3 regions of the Streptomyces sp. SD15 genome follow, and region 3 is predicted to be linked to each of the others. Evidence: riboswitches for the same ligand, from Rfam matches in the RefSeq annotation. Region 3 holds a riboswitch; each other region holds the start of a gene.
The links. A riboswitch is a leader RNA that binds a small molecule or an ion and turns the genes downstream of it on or off. The one in region 3 is predicted to bind S-adenosylmethionine.
Positions count from the first base shown of each region.

Region 1: linked by a shared signal. The riboswitch ahead of ACX28W_RS00650 (putative leader peptide) and the one ahead of thrC (threonine synthase) in region 3 are both predicted to bind S-adenosylmethionine.
Region 2: linked by a shared signal. The riboswitch ahead of ACX28W_RS08320 (aminotransferase class V-fold PLP-dependent enzyme) and the one ahead of thrC (threonine synthase) in region 3 are both predicted to bind S-adenosylmethionine.

Region 1 is NZ_JBTLMO010000001.1:134,326-140,025, reverse strand. It holds partial or broken gene ACX28W_RS00670 (DUF3291 domain-containing protein) at 298-411, opposite strand; gene ACX28W_RS00665 (MarR family winged helix-turn-helix transcriptional regulator) at 638-1,156, opposite strand; gene ACX28W_RS00660 (YceI family protein) at 1,284-1,799, shown strand; gene ACX28W_RS00655 (glutathione S-transferase C-terminal domain-containing protein) at 1,818-2,627, opposite strand; gene ACX28W_RS00650 (putative leader peptide) at 2,731-2,796, opposite strand; SAM riboswitch class IV at 2,835-2,981, opposite strand; gene ACX28W_RS00645 (amino acid ABC transporter permease) at 3,501-4,490, shown strand; gene ACX28W_RS00640 (amino acid ABC transporter ATP-binding protein) at 4,487-5,254, shown strand; gene ACX28W_RS00635 (ABC transporter substrate-binding protein) at 5,373-5,700, shown strand, end outside.
Region 2 is NZ_JBTLMO010000006.1:120,453-126,152, forward strand. It holds gene qcrB (cytochrome bc1 complex cytochrome b subunit) at 1-568, shown strand, start outside; gene trpD (anthranilate phosphoribosyltransferase) at 727-1,791, shown strand; SAM riboswitch class IV at 1,964-2,080, shown strand; gene ACX28W_RS08320 (aminotransferase class V-fold PLP-dependent enzyme) at 2,266-3,627, shown strand; gene ACX28W_RS08325 (Lrp/AsnC family transcriptional regulator) at 3,933-4,214, opposite strand; gene ACX28W_RS08330 (rhomboid family intramembrane serine protease) at 4,211-4,942, opposite strand; gene ACX28W_RS08335 (hypothetical protein) at 5,097-5,336, shown strand; gene ACX28W_RS08340 (NYN domain-containing protein) at 5,371-5,700, shown strand, end outside.
Region 3 is NZ_JBTLMO010000007.1:22,609-28,308, reverse strand. It holds gene groL (chaperonin GroEL) at 1-541, opposite strand, end outside; gene ACX28W_RS09120 (cold-shock protein) at 883-1,092, opposite strand; gene ACX28W_RS09115 (MoaD/ThiS family protein) at 1,546-1,821, opposite strand; gene thrC (threonine synthase) at 1,950-3,266, opposite strand; SAM riboswitch class I at 3,284-3,442, opposite strand; gene ACX28W_RS09105 (glucosyl-3-phosphoglycerate synthase) at 3,600-4,544, shown strand; gene ACX28W_RS09100 (alpha,alpha-trehalose-phosphate synthase (UDP-forming)) at 4,631-5,700, shown strand, end outside.

The DNA.
Region 1 (5,700 bases), on a different contig from region 3:
TGGACTGCGACCTTGCCGTGGCTGTGAACAGCGCGCTGCCGTACTGAACCGCTGGGTGGTGTTCTCCAGCCGGGCAGCACATTGAGGGCAGAACGCTATTGACGGGGCGTGGGAAGAGTCGAGCTTCGTCCGAGACCAGTCAATCTTCCCCGGGACCGGTCGATCTCCCCCGCGACCCGCAGCTTCTTCAGCAGCATCAGGTGCAGCTGGTCCCAGACGACGGCTCCATTCCGCGCCGCCAGTAGGGGTCCAGCCAAGATCATCCCACTGCCCCTTTTTGGGCTTACCTTGGCTGGACCCCTTCATGATCGACCGGTGCGGTTCGGTCTTCGCGTACGTGTAGAGGGCCTGCTCGTCCTCCCAGGCGGACAGCGTCCAGAAGGTGCGCTTCAGCGGCTGGGCGATGAGTGAGGGATGGCGCGACACGCGGTGGACTCCTTCGGCGGGCAGCCCGAACTCCGGACGGTCCACCGCTGAGCTGCACCGGCGACCGTGGACTTGCGTTCGACCCTAGAAAGCGGTCGGCTACCGCGTCCAACCGGAGTCCGATCGCGACTACGAAGATCGGAGTACGTCGGATGGCGTACGGCCCGGCCGGTCGGTGTCCGGGTGTGTGTACGGACCCCTGGTGAGCGGGTTACTCCGCCTTCCGGAGGGGGTGCTCCCCGTCGGCGGCCGGGGCGAGCGGCAACAGCTCGTGCAGCGCGTCGTACCGCTGTGCGCAGGCCGTCTGGGCGATGGCCTGGGAGACGGCGTCGGCCAGGGGGCGCGAGGAATCGCGCAGCAGGGTGCGCGCCTTGTCCGTGAGCGCAACCTCGATACCCCGCCGGTCCCCGCACGCCGAGCGCCTGGTGATCAGGCCGGCGTGCTGGAGGCAGGCCACCTGATAGGTCAGCCGCGTCTTGGGACGGCCCAGCAGCTCCGCGATCTGCGTCATCCGCAGACCGGAGCCGGGCTGGTCCGCGAGCAGGCACAGCACCAGGAATTCGTCGTGCGAGACACCGAGTGCGTCCTTGACCCGTGCGCGCAGCTGCTGCTCGATCGCTCCGGCCGCCGCCAGCAGGCGCATCCAGGCCCGCAGCTCGGCGGGCAGCAGTCCGTCGTCGCCCGTGTGCTCGCGTTCGGGCGGATCGGCGGGGGCGGAGGAGTCGGCCATGGTGTCGCAGTCTACCGGTTGTCCAAATTTGAAGAACAGGCTAGCGTTCAGTCATCCAAAATTGGATGACCTCGGTCGTCCTCCTCACACTCCTTGTGTACGACCTGTAACCGTCTGGAGAACCCTCATGACCGTCGCCGTAGAAACCGGCCTCTGGCAGCTCGACCCCGCCCGTTCCACCGTCGCCATCAAGCACAAGACGATGTGGGGCATGGTCACCGTCAAGGGCACCTTCACCGGTGTCACCGGAGAGGGCGAGGTCCAGCCCGACGGGACCGCGAACGGCACCATCACTCTGGACGTCGCGTCCCTGGACACCAAGAACGCCAAGCGCGACACGCACCTCCGCGGCGCCGACCTCTTCGACGCGGACCGGCACCCCACGATCACCTTCGCCGTCCACGCCACCGCCGTCGGTCAGGACGACACCGTCGAGATCGACGGCCAGTTGACCGTGCGCGGCATCAGCCGTCCGCAGTCCGTCACCGCGCGCGTCACCGAGTCCGGCGCCGATGCCGTCACGCTCACCGCGGACTTCACCGTGGACCGCGACCAGTTCGGAATGGATCACAACCAGATGGGCATGATCCGCGGCCTGGCCACGGTCACCAGCACGCTCGCCTTCACCCGCGCCAAGGCGTAACTCGCACCTCGACGGACGTTACGTTTGCCGCGCGTCGGCGTGGGACGGGCGCGTGAACGCCGTGTGGGCGTCGAGCCGTCGTACGTAGGCCTGGAGCCGGTCGTACCCGCAAAGGGTGTCAGGGGCCTTGAGTTGGGCGAGTGCGACCCAGAGGTCGACGTCTGCGGCCGTCAGCTTGTCGCCCAACGCGTAGGTGTGCGAGGCGAGTTGCCGGTTCAGCCGGTCCAGCGTCGCCGACAGGACCTCCGGCCGCGCGGTAGAGGTGACGTCCCGGTCGAGGAGCTCACGGAAGGCGTTGATGTCGGCGGCGAGGGCCGGTGGGTGGAGCCGAGGCAGGCAGGCGTCGTCGCGGCCGGTCAGGAGTCCGGCGAGGTCGCGCAGGATGTCGGGGGTGTGATTGCTGACGATGCGTCCGCTCCAACGGTCGCACAGCGCGGGCGCGATGAGTGGACCGTCGTAGTGGTGCCACGTGGCCTCGTACGCGCTGCGCAGTGCGGTGAACGCGGCAGGTGGCTGCGAGGTTTCCGTTGATTCCGCGGGGAGCGCCAGCAGCGTCGTAGCGACCGAGTCACGCAGGCCGAGCAGGTCGAGGGTGATCGAGATGCGCAGCGAGCACGGACAGCCCTCGGAGAGGTACAGCTGATAGCGGTGCGGTGCCGGGTAGAAGCCGCCGGCCAGGCCCACGCCGATGCGGCTGCGGATGCGGTGCGGGCGAGGGGACGCGAGGGCGCCCCGGGGATTCGGGGCAACTGAGCCCGCGACGCGCGGGGTTGGGGCGCACGGGCCTGCGGTGCCTGCGTGCGAAGTGAGCGAAACTGTCTCGGGCATGACTCTCCACGGGAACGACGAAGCCCCGGCCGCCTCATGGGCGGCAGCGGCGGAACGGAGTGACTGCGCTGACGTGCCGGTCCGGATCGTGGGACGCGACGGTCTAGTACGCGCTGGAAACCCGCTGCAGGTCGATGTGCAGACGTCTCGTCAGACCGTTCCTGGTCACATTCCCACCGCTCCCGTGTCCGGGGCTCGCGAGAGGCGAGACCACGCTTGCCCCGCCGCTCCGGCGGAACCCGGTCGTCACCCGGGGCACCCCGTCGCGGTGGAAGGGTTGCCTGCCAGCGGGCCGGGGCCGATAACCGCGTCGTACGGGAAACCCCGATACGACGGGCGCTGACAATCGTGACCGTCCCCGTCAGTCTCGGTGCGCTCCGGTGAGTCGTCAAGAAGGCATCCGCGCGGTCTCACGACGTGGTCACACGGGCCGGTCGGCGTTGACATTCGTTTGACGGCGTGCCTAACTTACGCCGCATTGGACCGGATGCGTTCCGGTGAGCGCGAGGCCCCGCGGGGTGGAATGGTGACGGTGACCGCGATGTACGCAGCCCCGGGGACGACCGCTTCGCGGCGCCACGGCTGCGCGTCCATGCCCGCGAACCGTCGCCCCGAGCTGCTCCTCGCCGAGGGCGGCCGCGCCGACACCGCATGGTGTTGTACCTGTCGCGGCACCGGCCGTCTCTGTCAGGGCTGACCCCGGTCGCACCGCTGCCCTTTCGCTTTTCTTCTTCTTTCTTCTTCGCTGAGCTCTGAACCGCTGGTGTTCGCCGCTGTCCCGGCGAACTCCCGGTGAGCTTCCCCTCCTTGCCCCCGTATCGGGCCTGTTTCCCCTGCGCGCCCCGGGGGAGTACGAGTCGCCTGGAGCCCTCCATGAGTGAACCCTTGGGCTCTGCCGTGCAGTTGGACACGGCAGAGCCGCCTCCCGCACCTGTGGTCAAGCCGACGCCATCGGCGGCGCAGCGAGTGCTGCCGCTGCGCCGGCCGGGCCGCTGGATCGCTTCGGCGATCGTGCTCGTCGTGGTCGCGCAGATCACCCACGGGCTGGCGACCAACCCCTTCTTCCAATGGGACCGATTCCCGTACTGGTTCCTGCGTCCGACGATTCTCGACGGTCTGCTGATCACCCTCGAAGTGGCCGCGTACAGCGCGGTGTTGGGTCTGCTCGGCGGCGTCGTGCTCGCCTTGGCCAGGCTCTCCAGGAGTCCGGTGCTGCGGGCGGTGAGCTGGGTCTACATCTGGCTGTTCCGTTCGGTACCGCTGATCGTCGTCCTGCTCTTCCTCTACAACTTCAGTGCGCTCTACCAGACCCTGAGCCTCGGAGTCCCGTTCGGTCCGGCCTTCTTCACCTTCGACGAGTCCCGGCTCGCCACCGACATGGTCGTCGCGGTCGTCGGACTGAGCCTCAACGAGGCGGCGTACGCGGCCGAAGTGGTGCGCGGCGGCATCCTCGCGGTCGACCAGGGCCAGCACGAGGCGGCCTCCGCACTCGGGCTGCCCAAGGGGTACCAGTTCAGGAAGATCGTGTTCCCGCAGGCGCTGCGCTCCGTCACCCCGAACTACGTCAACCAGCTGATCGGCCTGATCAAGGCCACCTCGCTGGTCTTCTACGTCTCGCTGCTCGACCTCTTCGGCTCGGTGCAGAGCATGGGCAGCACCTACCCCGGCGACATTGTGCCGCTGCTCCTGGTCGCCACCACCTGGTACCTGATCCTCACGAGCGTCGTCTCCGTCGTCCAGTTCTACGTCGAGCGGTACTACTCGCGGGGCGCCCTGCGCACCTTGCCGCCGACCCCGTTGCAGAAGGTGCGGACCGGTCTGGGCGACCTGCGGGCCCGCGTCCGAAGGGAGACGGCGACATGACCACCAAGGCACTGATCGAGGTCCACGACGTGCACAAGTGGTACGGATCTCAACGCGTTCTGGACGGCGTGGAGTTGACCGTGGAGCCCGGAGAGGTCACGGTGATCGTCGGACCGTCGGGCTCCGGCAAGTCCACCCTGCTGCGGGTGATCAACCACCTGGAGAAGCCTGAGATCGGCCATGTCAGCCTGAACGGCGAGCTGATCGGCGTACGTCGGCACGGCGAGCGGCTCAAGGAGCTGAGCGAGCGGGCGATCCTGGCCCAGCGCAGCCGGATCGGCTTCGTCTTCCAGAACTTCAACCTGTTCCCGCATCTGACGGTGCTGGACAACGTGGCGGCCGCCCCGGTGGCCACCGGCCGGCTGAGCAAGCCTGAGGCCCGGGAGCTGGCGCTCACCCTGCTGGGCCGGGTGGGTCTGGCCGACAAGACCGCCGCCTATCCACGCCAGTTGTCGGGCGGTCAGCAGCAGCGGGTGGCCATCGCCCGCGCCCTCGCTCTACGGCCCGGAGTCATCCTCTTCGACGAACCCACCTCCGCTCTCGACCCCGAACTGGTCGGCGAGGTACTGGCCGTCATCAAGGACCTGGCCACCAGCGGCACCACCCTCGTCATCGTCACCCACGAGATCGGGTTCGCCCGCGAGGTCGCCGACCGGATCGTCTTCCTCGACGAAGGGCGGATCGTCGAACAGGGCCCGCCCGCCCAGGTGTTGGACCGGCCGAAACACGAGCGGACCAGAGACTTCCTGAGCAAGGTCCTCTGACCCAGCCCCTCGCCTCTCACTTCTTGTTTCCTACTCCTCACCTCTCACCTCTCACGTCTCACCTTTCGCTTTCGCCGGTCGCTTTTCACCCGTCACCGCACCCCGAACAAGGACAGCCATGCGTACCCTCACCCTCCGCAGCAGACTCCTCCGTGGCGTCACCGCGTCCGCCGCCGTCGTCACCCTCGCCACCGGGCTCGCCGCGTGCGGGGGCGACAGCGACGCGGCCACCAGGACGGACAGCGCCTCCGCCGGTACGGTCACCGTGGGCGCGCTGTCCAACGGCGCCGCCCAGCAGACCGACCTCAAGGTCTCCGAGGTCAAGTCCATCAGCGCCGAACTGCCCGAGTCGGTGGCCAAGAGCGGCAAGCTGGTCGTGGGCGTCGGCGCCCTGCCCGCCGGGTTTCCCCCGCTGGCGTACGTGGGCGAGGACCAGAAGACCCTCA
Region 2 (5,700 bases), on a different contig from region 3:
GTTCATCGAGTCCTGGGTCACCGGCGACAAGCGCGAGCACCACATCCTGGACCGCCCGCGCAACGTCCCGACCCGGACCGCGTTCGGTGCGGCCTGGATCAGCTGGTACTTCGTCCTGCTCGTCGTTGGTGGAAACGACATCTGGGCGACGCACTTCCATCTGTCGATCAACTCGATCACCTGGTTCTCGCGCATCGGATTCTTTGTGGTGCCGGTGCTGGTGTTCCTCGCCACCAAGCGGATCTGCCTCGGCCTCCAGCGCCGCGACAGGGACAAGGTGCTGCACGGCCGCGAGTCGGGCATCATCAAGCGCCTGCCGCACGGTGAGTTCATCGAGGTGCACGAGCCGCTCGGCCCGGAAGCGCTGCACACGCTCACCGCGCACGAGCAGTACCGGCCCGCCGAGATCGGCCCGACGGTCGACGAGAACGGTGTCGAGCGCAAGGTGAAGGGCACGCAGAGGCTGCGCGCCAAGCTCAGCAAGGGCTTCTACGGGGAGAACAACCAGATCCCCAAGCCCACGGTCGAGGAGTACGAGGAGATCACGAGCGGCCACGGCCACCACTGATCCCCTGACCGATCCTCATCGATCACCACGATCGCCACGGCAAGAGCCCTCGTCCATTGCATGGACGGGGGCTCTTTGCCGCCTCCGGGCCTGGATAGGGTGTTCTCATCTACAGGTGTCCCTGTCCAGGACGGACGGGACGGACCCAGGAGCGGCTTATGAGCGCTGTGAACCCCGCTGGAGGCAATACCGCGGCGGGCCGTTCCTGGCCCGAGGTACTGAACGGACTGCTCGACGGCCGTGACCAGAGCGCGGACAACACGGCCTGGGCGATGGACCGCATCATGCGCGGCGAGGCGACGGACGCGCAGATCGCCGGTTTCGTGGTGGCGCTGCGGGCCAAGGGCGAGACGGTCGAGGAGATCTCCGGTCTGGTCCGGGCGATGTACGACCACGCGAACGTGATCGAGGTGCCGGGGGAGACCGTCGACATCGTCGGCACGGGTGGCGACGGCGCGAAGACCGTCAACATCTCCACGATGTCGGCGATCGTGGTGGCAGGAACGGGTGCCAAGGTCGTCAAGCACGGCAACCGGGCCGCGTCCTCGGCGTCCGGTGCCTCGGACGTCCTGGAGAAGCTCGGCGTCAATCTGGAGCTGCCGCTGAAGCGGGTGGCCGAGGTGGCCGAGGAGGCCGGGATCACCTTCTGCTTCGCGGTCAAGTTCCACCCGGCGCTGCGTCATGTGGCGGCGGCGCGGGGGCAGTTGGGGATCCGGACGGTCTTCAACGCCCTCGGCCCGCTGACGAACCCGGCGCGCGTACGGGCGCAGGCGGTCGGCGTCGCGGATCCGCGCATGGCGCCGATCGTGGCCGGCGTGTTCGCCGAGCGCGGCAACTCCTCGCTGGTCTTCCGCGGTGACGACGGCCTGGACGAGCTGACCACCACGTCGACGTCGAAGGTGTGGGTCGTCCGTGACGGCAAGGTCCAGGAGGAGCGCTTCGACCCCCGTGACGTCGGCCTCGACCTCGTCCCCGTGGAGGCCCTGCGGGGCGCTGACGCCTCGTACAACGCCGATGTCGCCCGTCGGCTGCTGAACGGTGAGACGGGGCCCGTGCGGGACGCTGTGCTGCTGAACTCGGCGGCGGCGCTGGTCGCCCTCTCGCCGGGCGAGGCGCCGCTTGCGGAGCAGCTGCGCGTCGGGATGGCGAAGGCGGCGGAGGCGATCGATTCCGGGGCGGCGAAGGCGGCGCTGGAGCGGTGGGTGGCGGCCAGCAACGCGTAGCGCCCGCGGCGGCGGGGGGTGGGGTTTGTTCGCCCCCGCCGCCCCTACCCTCCCCCAAGCTCTCGGCTTCGCTCGAGCAGGGGGATCCCCATCCTCCTTGGGGGCTCCGCCCCGTCCCGGTATCCGGACATGGGGGTTGCGCCCGGGAGGGCGTGTGGCAAGATGCTGCGCAGGTCATGAGCGACAGCCATCAGGCCCCGGCCGGCTGTCCGGCAACCCTCCGTCCGTGGCGGGGTGCCCCGGGTGAAGACCAGGCCGTAGGCAGCGAGGTCTACGGCAAGCGCGGACCCCTCGCACTCTTTGAGTGGACACCAGGGGTCCTGGTCGTTCGAGGGAGCCCTCTGTGAGCAAGCGAATGCGATAGGGCTCGAGCCCCGCCTCCGCGTACCCCTTTTTCGCCTTTTCCTGTGCTGTGGACGCCCCGCCCGGGCTGTCCGGCACAGCGATTCCGCCTGCCTCTCACAGGAGCTCGCCATGTCTGTCTCCGTCATTGCCGCCGACCAGTCCGTTTGTGCCCCGCTGCCCGTTCTGGGGCGGGATGTCACCGTCCCGCTGGTCACCGGCGGCGAGGTCACCTACGCCGCGCTCGACTACGCCGCCAGCGCTCCGGCCCTGCAGCGGGTGTGGGACGACGTGGCCGCGTACGCCCCGTACTACGGCAGCGTGCACCGCGGCGCCGGATACCTGTCCCAGCTGTCCACCGACCTCTTCGAGAACGCCCGCACGACCGTCGCGGAGTTCCTGGACTGCCGGGAGGGCGATCAGGTCGTCTTCACCCGGTCGACCACCGACTCGCTCAACCTGCTGGCCGCCACCCTTCCGGCCGACTGCCAGGTCTTCGTCTTCGAGACCGAGCACCACGCCTCGCTGCTGCCGTGGAAGGACGCGCGGGTGACGTACCTCGACGCGCCCCGCACCCCGCGGCAGGCCGTGGCCACCCTGGAGGGTGCCCTCGCCGACCGCGACCCCCACGGTCCGGCCCTCGTCTGTGTGACCGGCGCCTCGAACGTCACCGGTGAGCTGTGGCCCGTGCGTGAGCTCGCCGCCGCGGCGCACGCGCACGGCGCCCGGATCGTCCTCGACGCCGCCCAGCTCGCTCCGCACCACCCCGTGTCGGTACGGGACCTCGACGTCGACTGGGTCGCCTTCTCCGGGCACAAGCTGTACGCGCCGTTCGGCTCCGGCGTCCTCGCGGGCCGCTCCGACTGGCTGCGTGAGGCCGAGCCGTACCTCGCCGGTGGCGGCGCCAGCCGCAAGGTCACGCGGCGTACGGACGGCGGGGTGGATGTGGAGTGGCACGAGAGCGCGGCCCGGCACGAGGCCGGCTCACCGAACGTCATCGGCGCCTACTCGATCGCCTCCGCCTGCAAGGCGCTCACCGAGGCGGGCTTCGACACGCTCGTCGCCCGTGAGCAGCAGCTCATCGCGGCCGTCCGCGCGGGGCTCGCCGAGGTTCCCGAGGTGCGTGTCCTGTCCCTCTTCGGTGACGACGCCCCGCGGGTCGGCGTCATCTCCTTCGTCGTGGAGGGCTGGAACAGCTCGCACTTCGCGGCGGCGCTCTCCGCGGAGTACGGCATCGGGGTGCGCGACGGACTCTTCTGCGCCCATCCGCTGGTGCGCACGCTCCTCGGCAGCGACCCGGGGACCCAGGGGGAGTGCGGCGCGCCCGAGGCCGCGCCGGGGGAGAAGTCCCTCAACGCGATCCGTGTCAGCTTCGGGGCGGGTACGCCCGATGAGCACGTGGAGCGTTTCGTACGGGCCGTGAGGGAGTTGGTCCGGGACGGTGCGAAGTGGAACTACCGCACGGAAGACGGCCGTTGCGTGCCCGCCGTTTGAGGTGACCGCGGGTGGTTGGGGGGCTTGGGTGGTGAGTTCGCCCCCGCCGCCCCTACCCTCCCCCAAGCTCTCGACTTCGCTCGAGCAGGGGGGACCCCCATCATCCCCGAGGGCTCCGCCCCCGGACCCCCCGGCGGTGGTTCTTTTGCTGCGGGACGGTGGGGGCTCGGCGCGCAGTTCCCCGCGCCCCTGGGTGTCTCAGCCCGTCCGGCGTTTGAGGACGAGGCCGTTCAGGCCGAACGGGGGTCTGGGGGCGGAGCCCCCAGGTAGGGATGGGACGGGTAGGGGCGGTGGGGGCGAGGAACCTAACCGTCCAGCCCGATCGCGAACGCCGCCTCCAGGTCGTGCTGGGAGTACGTGCGGAACGCGACGTGCGTGTCCGTCGCCTCGACGCCGGGAATCTTGCTGATCTTGCCGGGGATGACGTCGGCGAGATCGTCGTGAGCCTTCACCCGGACCATGGCGATCAGATCGTAGGTACCGGTGACGGAGAAGACCTCGCTGACACTGTCCAGCGCGGCGATCGACTCGGCGATCTCGGGGATCCGGTCCACGCTGGTCTTGATGAGCACGATCGCGGTGATCACGGCTGGTTTTCTCCCTCGGGGGCCGCGGCTGGGGTTTTCACTCTAGTCGCACGCCCGTAGCGCACCCACGCGTAGCCGAAGCCCAGGGAGAAGCCCACCAGGTGCGCCAGGTACGCCACCCCCGGGCCCTGGGCCGCCTGGCCCGCCGCCAGCCACTGCAGGGTCACCCAGAAGGGCAGTACGACCCAGGCGGGGAAGCGCAGCGGCAGGAAGAAGAGGAACGGGAAGAGACTGGTCACCCGGGCCCTGGGGAACAGGTACAGGAACGCGCCGAGGACCGCGGAGATCGCCCCCGAGGCACCGACCAGACTCTGCTCGGAGTCGGAATGGGCGATCGCGTAGCCCAGCAGGGCGAGGTAGCCGCAGCCCACGTAGAAGAGGGCGAACTCGAAGTGGCCCATGCGTTCCTCGGCCATCGCTCCGAAGACGTAGAAGAAGAGCATGTTCCCCAGGAGGTGGAGCCAGCTGCCGTGGATGAACAGGGCTGTCGCGGGGGTGAGCGCGGCGTTCGGGATTCCGCTGAGGAGTTCGGCGGGCACCACGCCCCAGCGCCGGAAATAGGTTCGCTGGGCGACCAGCAGTTCGTCCCCTGTGCCGTACGTCGGATTGAATCCCGAAGCCGGGCCGATCAGGAAGATCAGGCAGCACACGACGATCAGCCCGTACGTCACCGGCGCGGACTGACCCCGCGCCGCCCTGCCGACCGTCGTACTCCACTTGCTGATCATGCAACAGAGCATGACGTAACAGGACCTATGCGCACAGAGTGCCTCGCCGCTGTGGACGGCCGAGCGTCGAGTACCCGCCAGGCCGTAGGGTTACGAGCCACACGCACCAGGGAGACTGGCGCTGGACGGACACTAGAAGGAAAGCGACTGCCACATGACGGTTCCCCTGCCGACCGCCGAGACTCGCTGGCGCTGCACGCTCTGCGGCAACCTCACGCGATTCGACGTGACCCGCTCGTCCAAGGTCGTCGAGTATGTGCACCTCGACCTGGCTGGTGAGCCGAACGTCGAGGAGCGCAAGGTGGTCAGTGAGACCATCGAGTCGGTGCGTTGCCGCTGGTGCAATGCGGTGGATCAGGTGGAACTGGTGGACAGGCCGGGCGCCGGCTCCTGAGGGAGCGGGCCCCGCACAGACATTGGGGTGACGGATGGCGGAGACCACAGGCGGGGAGCCGGACGACGGCGCCGCTGAGGTGCTCGACCGTCCGCTGCCCGACGGCGTGCGACGTCGTGTCGTACAGATCGTGTCGGACGGGTTCGGTGGGTTGACCGTCGCCGAACTGCCTGCCCCTTTGCGGCAGTACGCCCGGTTCACCCCGAGTCGGCGGGCGAAGTTCGCCGGCAATGCCATGGCGACGGCGCTGGAGAGCGAACCGCTGTTCAGGCAGCGCATCGCCGAGAAGCTGAGAGAGGCCCAGCCGGAGCTCGTCGGTGCTCTCGACTCGGGTGCGCCGCCCCCTGCCGCGGATCCGCTGGAC
Region 3 (5,700 bases):
AGGTCTGGGACTCCTCGACGGTGATGACGCCTTCCTTGCCGACCTTGTCCATCGCCTCGGCGATGAGCTCGCCGATCTGGGTGTCGGCGGCGGAGATGGAGGCCGTGGAAGCGATCTGCTCCTTGGTCTCGACATCCTTGGCCTGCTCGAGCAGGGCACCGGAGACGGCCTCGACGGCCTTCTCGATACCGCGCTTGAGGGCCATCGGGTTGGCACCCGCGGCTACGTTGCGCAGGCCCTCGCGGACCAGCGCCTGCGCGAGAACGGTCGCGGTGGTCGTACCGTCACCGGCGACGTCGTCCGTCTTCTTGGCGACTTCCTTGACCAGCTCGGCGCCGATCTTCTCGTACGGGTCCTCGAGCTCGATCTCCTTGGCGATGGAAACACCATCGTTGGTGATCGTGGGGGCGCCCCACTTCTTCTCGAGGACGACGTTGCGGCCCTTGGGGCCAAGGGTGACCTTGACGGCGTCCGCGAGCTGGTTCATGCCGCGCTCGAGGCCTCGCCGCGCCTCCTCGTTGAACGCGATGATCTTGGCCATGTGAAGTGGTCCTCCCGGACTGGGGTGGATTGCTCCGGACCGCGCTGGCGCCCGCGACGGACGGCCTGCATACCTCGTGGTTCCTTGCCCCACTTGGCCTGCGGGCCTCACCCACCCGGTCCTCGTTGTCACTCTCACCTTCAGAGTGCTAACGCCAATGATTAGCACTCGCCCCTGCCGAGTGCAAGCGGCTCCGACCGATCCGCAGGTGAACACGGGGGTGTGCACGGTCGGCCGGCCGGACGGGCAGAGGGGCAGGCAGACGGACAGACCGAAGGGCCCGCACCCCCTGGTGGGGATGCGGGCCCTTCGTCACGTCGAACAGTCAGTCGGCGCGTGCTTCAGCCGGTGGCCGCCAGTCGGACCATGTCCGCCTGCGGCCCTTTCTGGCCCTGCGAGATCTCGAAATCGACCCGCTGACCCTCTTCCAGGGTGCGGTAGCCGTCCATCTGAATCGCGCTGTAGTGGACGAAAACATCCGCACCACCGTCGACCGCGATGAAGCCGTACCCCTTCTCCGCGTTGAACCACTTGACGGTGCCCTGAGCCATGCCTAACTCCCCTATTACTGGCCCTTGCACAGGACCGCACTTCGCGGGCCCGGGTCAGACCTCACCCCCCAACGGTTGGGGGTGTGCGCCGGAACGCGTCGACCGCGGCTGAATGTATCTGTCCAACTGCCCTCTGCAACAGGTCAATCGGACGAGAATTCCGGGCGCGCCTGATCGGAAATATGCGGAGAATTAGCAAGGATTCAGGGCAAGTCGGGCCCCATAAATGCCATAAACGGCTCAAAGAGGTGGGGCACTTTGGCTACTTCTTATCGGGCACCGGCCGGGAAATCACTGAAGCTCATATGCATCCGGCATGGAAAGCGAAGCGGCTTCCCCAACTGTACCGCGCTCAACCATACAGAATTGCCCCCTCCGTTTCTCTCACGGAGGGGGCAATTCGATGAACTCTGCGTGTTCGGAGTTACCGAGGGTAACGATCCGGGCCGGCGATCAGCCTCCGGCGACCGCCGGGATGATCGAGACGCCCGCGCCGTCCGGCGTCGCCGTCTCCAGGCCCTGCTCGAAACGGACGTCGTCGTCGTTCACGTACACGTTGACGAACCGGCGCAGCTTGCCCTGGTCGTCCAGCACGCGTGCGGAGATGCCCGTGTGGTTCTTCTCCAGATCCGCGATGACCTCGCCGAGGGTCCCACCCTCGGCCTTCACCTCGGCTTTGCCGTCGGTGTAGGTGCGCAGGATGGTGGGGATGCGGACGTTGACGCTCATGGGTGATGACCTCCGGTCGAGTACAGCGCCTCGTAAGGGGCGCGGGGCGGTGACATGTGCGGCTCCGCCGCGTGGGCGCGACCAGCCCTCACGGCCCGCAGCGCGAAAAGAACCCTCCTGGCGGAGCCTTACGCGAGCCCAGCCTCACGGAACGACTCCAGGCTGGGACGAATGGTCGCCGTCAACCCCGTCCCCGCCACCGCGTCCAGCGTCTTGAGCCCGTCCCCGGTGTTGAGGACGACGGTCGTCAGCGTCGGGTCGAGAAGACCGTTCTCGATCAGCTTCTTCGCCACACCCACCGTCACTCCACCGGCGGTCTCCGCGAAGATGCCCTCGGTCCGGGCCAGCAGCTTGATCGCGTCGACGACCTGCTCGTCGTTGACGTCCTCCACGGCCCCGCCCGTCCGTCGCGCGATGTCGAGCACGTACGGCCCGTCGGCCGGGTTGCCGATGGCGAGCGACTTGGCGATGGTGTGGGGCTTCTGCGGGCGTACGACGTCGTGGCCGGCCTTGTAGGCGACGGACACCGGCGAGCAGCCCTCGGCCTGCGCACCGAAGATCTTGTACGGCTTGTCCGCGACCAGCCCGAGCTTGATCAGCTCCTGCAAGCCCTTGTCGATCTTCGTCAGCTGCGACCCGGAGGCGATGGGGATCACCAGCTGGTCGGGGAGCTGCCAGCCGAGCTGCTCGCAGATCTCGTACGCGAGCGTCTTCGACCCCTCCGCGTAGTACGGCCGCAGGTTGACGTTGACGAAGCCCCAGCCCTCGCCGGCCGGGTCGCCGATCAGCTCGGAGCAGAAACGGTTCACGTCGTCGTAGTTGCCCTCGATGCCGACGAGCTCACCGCCGTAGATCGCGGCCATGACGACCTTGCCCTGCTCCAGGTCGTGCGGGATGAACACGCAGGAGCGGAAGCCGGCCCGGGCGGCGGCGGCGCCCACCGCACCGGCGAGGTTGCCGGTGGAGGAGCAGGAGAGAGTGGTGAAGTGGAACGCGCGGGCGGCCTCGATGGCCTGGGCGACGACGCGGTCCTTGAAGGAGTGCGTCGGGTTGCCGGAGTCGTCCTTGACGAAGAGCTTGCCGGGGTCGACGCCCAACTCGCGGGCCAGGTTGTCGGCCTTGACGAGCTTGGTCCAGCCCGGGTTGATGTTCGGCTTCTCGGCGACGTCCGCGGGGACGGGCAGCAGCGGCGCGTAGCGCCAGATGTTCGCGGGGCCCGCTTCGATGCGCTTGCGGAGCTCCTCGGTGTCGTAGGCCGAGAAGTCGTACGCGATCTCGAGCGGGCCGAAACACTCCTCGCAGGCGAAAACCGGGCCGAGCGGCACACGGTGACCGCACTCGCGGCAGGAAAGCGCGGCGGCGGGTCCGAGATCGACACCGTCTACGCTGTTCGTAGTGCTTTCGGTGGCGCTTGCGGTGGTGCTTGCGACGGTCTGCGCAGCCATGGAGGCGAGGCCCTTTCTCCTCATCTTCCTCACGACGCACTTCGCCGTGAGACGGATTTGGCACCTTCCCGAGCCGGGAGCCTCGCGACGACGACGTAGTCGGTGGTCGTACGAGACCGGCTGGAGGGTTGCCGGGGCTTCAACGGGCCGTATCCCTCTGCCCCTCTGGATGAGCGGTATTCGGTTGTGTGCGGACGATCTACGCAATGCGATGGTCATCCGCGTTGTTCAAGACTGTAACCGAAGGCCAGGACAGTTGAGATAGTCGTCCGAACCGCGAGATGGATCACACCGTGAGACACCGGGTGATCAGACAGTGAGGAGCCGCAGACTGTGCTGAAGGAAGTCGAGCGCTGGCTGAGCACACGCTCCTGGTCCGTAACCGATCGCCCGCTCCACCAGCTCATGGCCGCGAAACGCACCACAGGGTCGACGGTCAGTGTCGTACTGCCCGCGCTCAACGAGGAGGAGACGGTCGGCGAGATCGTCGCCGTCATCCGCCACGACCTGATGCAGCAGGTGCCCCTCGTCGACGAGATCGTCGTCATCGACTCGGGCTCGACGGATCGCACCTCGGAGGTGGCCGCCGCGGCGGGCGCGCGAGTCGTGCACCGGGACGAGATCCTGCCGCGCATCCCGACCGCGCCCGGCAAGGGCGAGGTCCTCTGGCGGTCACTCCTGGTGACCAGCGGGGACATCGTCTGCTTCATCGACGCCGATCTGAAGGAGTTCTCGTCGGACTTCGTCTCCGGGATCGTGGGGCCGCTGCTCACCGAGCCCGGCGTGGACCTCGTCAAGGCGATGTACGACAGACCGCTGGGCTCCGCCGCCGGTCAGGGCGGCCGCGTCACGGAACTCATGGCCCGCCCCCTGCTCAACATGCACTGGCCGCAACTGGCCGGCTTCGTCCAGCCGCTCGGCGGGGAGTACGCGGCCCGCCGCTCCCTCCTCGAACAGCTCCCCTTCCCCGTCGGGTACGGCGTCGAGCTGGGCATGCTCATCGACGCACTGCACCTGGTGGGCCTGGACGCGCTCGCCCAGGTCGACGTGGGAGTGCGCAAGCACCGGCACCAGGACGGGCAGGCGCTGGGCCGCATGTCCGCCGCGATCTACCGCACGGCACAGCTCCGGCTGGCCCGCGGACACCTCATCCGACCGGCCCTCACCCAGTTCGAACGGGGCGAGGACGGTTTCGAGCCGCGCACGCACTCGGTGGACACGGAGGAAAGGCCTCCGATGGCGGAAATCTCCGAGTACGTAAAAAGGCGGGCCGCGTAAAAGCGCCCCCTTGGGCACCGCCCCGCAGATCGCATACGGCCAAAAGGAACGTTTGAGCGTTTCCGTGCCGGGCTAGGTTTGGTGGCATGGCCTCAACGCACGGCACCCATCGAATCCTCGTCGCCTCCAACCGCGGCCCGGTCTCGTACGAGGTGCGAGAGGACGGCTCGCTCCACGCCCGGCGCGGCGGGGGCGGGCTGGTCTCGGGCCTGTCGGCGATCGGGCCGGACGCGGGCGCCCTGTGGGTGTGCTCCGCGCTCGGCGACGGCGACCGCGAGGCGGTCCGGCGTGGGATCGGCGAGGTCGGTGTGCGGATGCTGGACATCGACGCCGGCGTGCACGCGGACGCGTACAACGGCATCGCGAACTCCGTGCTGTGGTTCGTCCACCACATGCTCTACCAGACGCCGCTGGAGCCGGTCTTCGACGTGGAGTTCCGGCGCCAGTGGGCGGCGTACGAGGCGTACAACCGGGCGTTCGCCGAGGCGCTGGCCGACGCGGCGGTCGACGGGGCCGTGGTGGTCGTACAGGACTACCACCTGACCCTCGTCCCCGGAATGCTCCGCGAACTCCGCCCCGACCTGCGGATCGGCCATTTCTCCCACACCCCCTGGGCGCCGGTCGACTACTTCCGGATGCTGCCCGACGACATCGCCGAGCAGGTGCTGCGCGGCATGCTCGGCGCGGACCGGCTGGGCTTCCTGACGCACCGCTGGGCGGACGCGTTCACGGCGTGCGCCACCGAGCTCGTCGGCGGCCTCGGTGACACCCGGATCGGCGTGCACGGGCTCGGCGCGGACGCGGACTTCCTGCGGAAGCGGTCGCACGAGGCGGACGTCGCCGAACGGATGGTCACGCTGCGTGAGCAGATCGGGGCGGGCCGGAAGACGATCGTGCGGGTCGACCGGACCGAGCTGTCGAAGAACATCGTGCGGGGCCTGCTGGCGTACCGACAGCTGCTCGACGACCAGCCGACCTGGCGCGAGCGCGTCGTCCACGTGGCCTTCGCATACCCGTCCCGCCAGGATCTCGCCGTGTACCGGGACTACACGGCCGAGGTGCAGCGTCTGGCGACCGAGATCAACTCCCGGTACGGAACACCGGACTGGACCCCCGTCGTGCTCCACGTCAAGGATGACTTCGCCCGCTCCCTGGC